DNA from 2 places in the Lysobacter sp. BMK333-48F3 genome. Region 2 is predicted to be linked to the other one. Evidence: riboswitches for the same ligand, from Rfam matches in the RefSeq annotation. Region 2 holds a riboswitch; the other holds the start of a gene.
What was found. A riboswitch is a leader RNA that binds a small molecule or an ion and turns the genes downstream of it on or off. The one in region 2 is predicted to bind cobalamin.
Positions count from the first base shown of each region.

Region 1 (3,404 bases), 400 kb from region 2:
GTCGGCGGCCGCGCCCTCGGTCTGGAGGCAGCGCAGATGCGCCTGGATCAGGCTGCGGAACTCGCTCAGCGCCGCGTCGCGCGCGGGGTGGTCGATGCCTTCGAGCAGATGCAGCAGTTCGCGCTCGGCATCGCGCACCCGGCGCTCGCCGAGCCCGGTCTCGTGTCCGGCGCGCGCCAGCGCGACCTGGGCCTGCAGGCGCGCCAGCGGGCCGTCGCTGACCTCGCCCTGCACCGCTACCGGCAGGGTCGCGAACCAGCGCCGGTAATCCTCGCCCGACAGCGTGGTCGTCTGGGTCGCCATAGCCGCCAGTTCGCCGCCGTCCTCGGGCGTGTTGACGCCGGTCTGCATCATCCGGTCGAGCAGGGCCTCCGGCGTGGCCGGCAAGTCGTCGACGCGATAGCCGCCGGCGCGCATCGCCCGCAGCATGCCGTGCAGCGAGGCCGGCACGTCGAGGTTGTCGGCGCCGATGTTCTGCCGGCCCGGCGGGTGGTTGTAGTAGATCAGGGCGATGCGCCGTTCGCTCGCCGGCTTGGCGCGCAGCGCGCGCCAGCGCTGGGCGCGCTCGACCAGGGCGCGCATCTCGCCGCCGAGCGGTTCGGGCCGTTGCAGGCGCACCCCGGTCAGGGGGTCGATGCGCGGCGCGCCGGCCGCGGCCAGCACCATCGGCTGGCTGCTGCCCTGCAGCTCCGACATCGCCACCCGATACTGCACGCTGGAAGCCGGCAGGCCGTCGCCGGACAAGCGCCATTGCGCTTCGCTGCGGTCGAGCAGACGGATCGCCTTGAACACCGGCACGTCGAGCGCGGCGATCGCGCGGGTCGCCGCGTCGCGGCCTTCGGCGGCGCCGACCACGAAGTCCTGCAGCACCACCAGCCCGGCCAGCGGCTGCGCGCCGAGCATCGCGCGCAGGTTCTGCACCGCCTGCAGCGAAGCCTCACCCCAGCGCGCGTACAGGCCCAGGCAGGCCAGGCCCTGCGCCTGCGCCTGTGCGCACAGCGCGTCGCCGGTGGCGACGTCGGCGTTGTTGAGATCCAGCACCGCCAGCAACGGCCGGGTATCGGCGGCCGGCGCGGCGACCACCGCGCCGTTCTGGCGCAGCACCAGATCCGGCTGCGGCTGCGCCGCCGGCACCGCGCCGCCGTCGAGCAGGAAGGCGTAGCTGCGCTGCAGATTGCGGCTGCCGCCCTCGCGCCACAGCGCGCGCAGGTCCAGCCACTCGCCGGCGAAGGCGTCGGCGCGGGCGCGCTGGACCAGTTCGGCCGGCGGCGTCTCGGCGGTGACGCGGATCAGTTCGGCGGCGCTGAACGCGCCCAGGCCATGGCGCTCGCGATGGCTGGCCTGGGTCAGGCCGGCTTCGCCATGGAAGGCGTACAGGCGCTGCGGGCCGCGGCCGCGCTGGCGCAGCCAGGCCGCCGCTTCGCGCAGGCGTACGCCTTGCTCGCCGAACAACGCCACCGCGACGACGGCGTCGCTGGCGCCGATCAGTGCGCGCAGTTGTTCGCGGTCCAGGGCTTCGAGCTGTTGCGGCGTGCGCAGCACGATGCGGTCGCCGGGACGGGTGGCCAACAGTTCGCGCGCGGCCTCGGCCGCTTCCGGCGCGGCACGCTCGGAGACCACGCCGAACACGGTCTTGGCCGGCGCGGCGGCGGCGAACAGCAACAGGGCCGCTGCGCCCAAGGCGCGCCACAGTCCTTCGAATCCGTGCCCACGAAACCGCTCACGGAACCCACGCCCGACAAACCCACGCGCAACACGCATCGACGGCCTCGCTCGCCGCACGCCCTGTGCGGAGCTGATGAAGGAGGCGAACGAAACCGCAGAGGCAGGCCACGGACCCGGTGCACGGGCGCGCGACGCCGCCCTCCGCGACGTCCACCGCATACGCACCGGCCGGTCTCCGGGCTTGCGGGGGCCGGGACGAACCCGGCGCATCGGCGCCTTCCCGGAGCGGACGCTCCAGTGGCTGTGGCGGGCGCGGATCGAGGCGCTGGATCGCGTCCCGGGAGCCGTCGCCGACGTGCCGATGCTTTACCCGCCTACCGTTGCAGGGGCAGCGCCGGACTGGTCCGCGGCATCGCGGACGCACCGGCTTCCCGTTTAACCGCGTCGCCGGACGGCGAAGCGGCACCAGATGCAAAGCGCGCGCAATCTAGCACAGCGCGCCGGCGCGGGGCGGACGCGGGGGTATGGAGGCGGTCGGTGTGTCGGGCCGACGGAGATCGTGGTGGACGCTAAAAGCAAATCCCCCGCGCTGCGGACATCGCTCGGCAACCCGCTTGCGCCGGGCGCTGGCCCCCTTTTTCAAAGGGGGCGATCGATGACGCGCTCGGTTCTCGGTGGCTCGATGCTCAGTGGCCCAGTGGCTCGGTGGCTCGGTGGACCGAAGGACCGCTTTTGCTGTTCCCCCATTTGGAAAAGGGTGAGAGCGTGCGCTTGCGAAGCGCCAGGTTCGCGCACGATCGAACGCCAGCAGGCACAGCCTGCTGGCGTTCGATCGTGCGCGAACCTGGCGCTTCGCAAGCGCACGCTCTCACCCTTTTCCAAATGGGGGAACAGCAAAAGCGGTCCTTCGGTCCACCGAGCCACCGAGCCACTGGGCCACTGAGCATCGAGCCACCGAGAACCGAGCGCGTCATCGATCGCCCCCTTTGAAAAAGGGGGCCAGCGCCCGGCGCAAGCGGGTTGCCGAGCGATGTCCGCAGCGCGGGGGATTTGCTTTTAGCGCCGATCCACAGCGAACCCGCAAGCCCCCTCCTCCCCTCACCCCTCGTGCACGTAACGCTCGACCGTCGCCTCGATGCCCTTGCTGAGCTCCATGATCTTCAGCGCGTACTCGGCCAGGCGCTTGTCGTCCTCGCTCAGCGGGGTCCACGTCGGCACCGGGGTCGGCTTGCCGTCGGCGTCCATCGCCACGAACACGATCACGCAGTGGGTGCACAGGCGCTCTTCGGCCACGCCGTCGTCCAGGCCCGGGTCGCGCGCCTTCACGTCGACCGCGAAATGCATGCTGCTGGTGCCGGTGTGGATCAGCTTGGTGTGCACGGTGACCAGGTCGCTGATCCGGATCGGAGCGACGAAGCGGATCCCGCCGACCGCGACGGTGACGCTGTACTTGCCGCTCCAGCCGACCGCGGCCGCGTAGCCGGCCTGGTCGATCCACTTCATGACCATGCCGCCGTGGACCTTGCCGCCGTAGTTGACGTCGGTCGGCTGGGCCAGGAAGCGCAGGTTCAATTCGCGTTGCTGCCCTTTCATGCTCAGCCCTCCCGTACGACCTTGATATGCCGCACCACCGCCGCGCCGACCCGCTGCACGGCCTCGCGCTGGCGTTCGTCGCTCAGTTGGCCGTAATCGGCGAGCTTGTCGCCGGCCTGGCCGACCGCGACCTGCTGCGGCACCAC
Region 1 covers NZ_JAIHOO010000001.1:3,035,322-3,038,725, reverse strand. Annotated here, with positions in the region: gene K4L06_RS12935 (cobaltochelatase subunit CobN) at 1-1,680, opposite strand, end outside; cobalamin riboswitch at 1,874-2,150, opposite strand; gene K4L06_RS12930 (acyl-CoA thioesterase) at 2,764-3,258, opposite strand; gene K4L06_RS12925 (NAD(P)H-dependent oxidoreductase) at 3,261-3,404, opposite strand, start outside.
Region 1: linked by a shared signal. The riboswitch ahead of K4L06_RS12935 (cobaltochelatase subunit CobN) and the one ahead of K4L06_RS11185 (ribonucleoside-diphosphate reductase subunit alpha) in region 2 are both predicted to bind cobalamin.

Region 2 (3,404 bases):
GGCCTCGCCCCACAGGTCGGTCAGCTGCGGCACCTTGGCCGGGTCGAACAGCGACCAATCGCCGTCGGCTTCGACCCGGCGCATGAATTCGTCCGGAATCCAGTTGGCCAGGTTGAGGTTATGGGTGCGGCGCGCTTCGTCGCCGGTGTTGTCGCGCAGTTCGAGGAATTCCTCGACGTCGGCGTGCCAGGGCTCCAGATACACGCAGGCCGCGCCCTTGCGCTTGCCGCCCTGGTTGACCGCGGCGACCGAGGCGTCGAGGGTCTTCAGCCACGGCACGATGCCGTTGGACAGGCCGTTGGTCGAGCGGATCAGCGAGCCGCGCGAACGGATCCGGGTATAGCTCAGGCCGATGCCGCCGCTGAACTTGCTCAGCTTGGCCACGTCCATGTAGCGCTTGTAGATCGCTTCCAGCGAATCGTCCGGCGAGTCCAGCAGGAAGCAGCTCGACAGCTGCTCGTGGGTGGTGCCGGCGTTGAACAGGGTCGGCGAGGACGGGATGTAGTCGAGCTGGGCCATGCGCCGGTACAGCGCCAGGGCGTCGCCGACGTCCTCGCTGAGCGCGCAGGCGATGCGCAGGAAGAACTGCTGCGGGGTTTCGATCACGGTGCGCGCGGTCGGGTGGCGCAGCAGGTAGCGATCGTAGAGGGTGCGCAGGCCGAAGTAGTCGAAGCGGGCGTCCAGGCCGCGGTCGATCGCGTCGTTGAGCTTGCGCGCATGGGCCTGGACGAATTCGAGCAGGCGCTGGTTGATCAGGCCGAGTTCGTGGCCGCGCTGGATCGACTGCGAGAAAGCGTGGATCTCGACTCCGGCGACTTCCTTCTCGATCACCCCGGCCAGCAGGCGCGCGGCGAGGCGGCCGTACTCGGGCTCCTCGGCGGTCAGCAGGGCGGCGGTGCGGATCGACAGTTCGTCGAGTTCGCGGGTGGTCGCGCCGTCGTACAGGCCGGAGATGGTGCGGGTGGCCACGCGCATCGGATCGACCGAGTACAGGCCTTCGCCGCAGCGGGTCACCGCGCGCACGATCTTGTTCAGGTCGACCGGTTCGCGGCGGCCGCTGCGCTTGGTCACGCTCATGGTGAGGTTGGCCGCGGGCGGCGTCAGGGCGAAGCCGGGCGCGGCGGAGGCGTCCTGGCGGGGCGGGGCGGCGCCGGCGGGGGCGGCGGCGACGGAAGGATCGGTGGCGAGCGTGGTCATGGGCGTCTCCGGGGCATGGGCGCACGGGTCGCCGTCCTTCCCGCGAAGGACGGCGTGCGGAGAGTGCGGACGCGCCATCGCGACGGGCCGCGCGCGCGGCGTCGCCGATGGCACGGCCGTGCCCCCGCGGGCGCGGAAACTCGGGAGCGTGCTGGCAGGGTGTCGCACGCGCCGAGACGGGCGCGGCCCGTTCCGCGCATGGCGCCGAAACGGACGGACGCGACGGCGACGAGGCCCTCGCGTTGCGACACCGGCCGTCTTCCCCCGAAGACTCCTGGGCCGGTACCGCGCGGTGTGCAGGCGCGCGGCTGTCGGCAGGTCTTCGGGCTCGGGACTTCAGAGCGAGAAAGAGCGCAGAGACATGAGAGTGAGAGCGGGGCGCCGCTCGTTCGCTGCTCAGGTCTCTGCGCTCTCGGCTCGTTCCTCCTACTAAGGCCGCTTCCCAGGCGCTCCGCCCAGTGCCATGACCCGTTCGTTTCCCATACCGCTGCGGGGCAGCGCCGGCTTCGGGCGGCGTCCAACGCCTTGCCCCTACCGGCTTCCCTTTTCAGCCGATCTCGCGACCGGCACCGACGGGCACAACATAGTGTGGTTCGCGCGATCCGTCAACGCGATATATGGTGAGGCAGTGAGATGCGAAGAGAGTCAAGCCCCTTAATCGCCAAGCCCGGCATGGTGTAACGTGCGCGCCATAAGGACCGGGAAAGCGTGATGGAATCACTACTCGTGTTGCTGGCGCTGGCGGTGCTGCTGGTGCCGGTGTTGCTCGTGGTCGCCCTGGTCCAGATCGCCGGGCTGAAGTCGCGGGTGAGCGAACTGGAGCGCGCGCTGGCCGGCCTGCGCAGCCAGGCCGAGACGCGCGAACCGACCCTGGCCGAACGCATGGCGGGCGAAGCGCCGCCGCGGCCGGTCCCGGCCGTCGCGCCGCCAGCGGTCGTCGCGGCCCAGGACGATCCGGCGTCCGCATCGCCTGTGCCGCCGCCGTTGCCGTCGGCCCCGCCGGTGGCCGCGCGCGCCGCGCCGCCGCCCTTGCCGCCGCGCCCGGCCGCGCCGCGCGCGCCGCGCGCGCCGGCCGCACCGCCGCCGCCGGATGTGTTCACCCTCGGCCTGCGCTGGCTGCGGCGCTGGTTCAGCGAAGGCAACGTGCCGGTCAAGGTCGGCGTGCTGGTGTTGTTCGCCGGCGTCGCCGCCTTGCTGAAGTACGCCAGCGACCAGGGCTGGATGCGCCTGCCGATGGAGTTGCGCCTGAGCGGCGTGGCCCTGGCGGCGATGGCCGGCCTGGTGTTCGGCTGGCGCCAGCGCGAACGCAAGCGCGCGTTCGCCTTGAGCCTGCAGGGCGGCGCGATCGGCGTGCTGCTGCTGGTGGTGTTCGCCGCGTTCAAGCTGTACGGGATGATCCCGGCCGCGGCCGCGTTCGGACTCAGCGTGGCCCTGGTGGCCGGCGCCGGGGTGCTGGCGGTGCGGCAGAACGCGTTGGCGCTGGCGGTGTTCGCGATCCTGGCCGGCTTCCTCGCGCCGATCTGGCTGTCGACCGGCTCGGGCAACCACGTCGCCCTGTTCGGCTATTACGCCGTGCTCAACGCCGGCATCTTCGCCATCGCCTGGTGGCGGCCGTGGCGGGCGCTGAACCTGCTCGGCTTCGCCTTCACCTGGGGCATCGGCACGCTGTGGGGCGTGCTGCGCTACCGCGCCGAGCACTTCGCCAGCACCGAACCGTTCCTGCTGCTGTTCTTCGCCTTCTATCTGCTGATCCCGGTGCTGTACGCGCGCCGCCGCGCCGCCGGCCGGCGCGACCTGATCGACGGCTGCCTGGTGTTCGGCACGCCGTTGATCGCGTTCTCGCTGCAAGCGGGTTTGCTGGAGGGCGAGCGCATGCCGCTGGCGTTCTGCGCGCTGGGCCTGGGCGCGCTGTACGCGCTGCTGGCCGCGGCGCTGCGCCGCGATGCGCGCTTCGTCGGTCTGGCCACGCCCTATGCCTTGCTCGCGGTGGGCTTTGCGACCCTGGCGATCCCCTTGGCCCTGGCGGCCGAAGCCACCGCCTGCGTGTTCGCCCTGGAAGGCGCGGCCCTGGTCTGGCTGGGCCTGCGCCAGCACCGCCTGCTGCCGCAGCTGACCGGCGCCGGCCTGCAACTGGCGGCCGCCTTCGCGTTCGCGATCGGCGCCAGCGATGCGGTGTGGGACGCGCAGCGGCCGCTGCTCAACGCCAG
Region 2 covers NZ_JAIHOO010000001.1:2,637,651-2,641,054, forward strand. Annotated here, with positions in the region: gene K4L06_RS11185 (ribonucleoside-diphosphate reductase subunit alpha) at 1-1,077, opposite strand, end outside; cobalamin riboswitch at 1,493-1,786, opposite strand; gene K4L06_RS11190 (DUF2339 domain-containing protein) at 1,909-3,404, shown strand, end outside.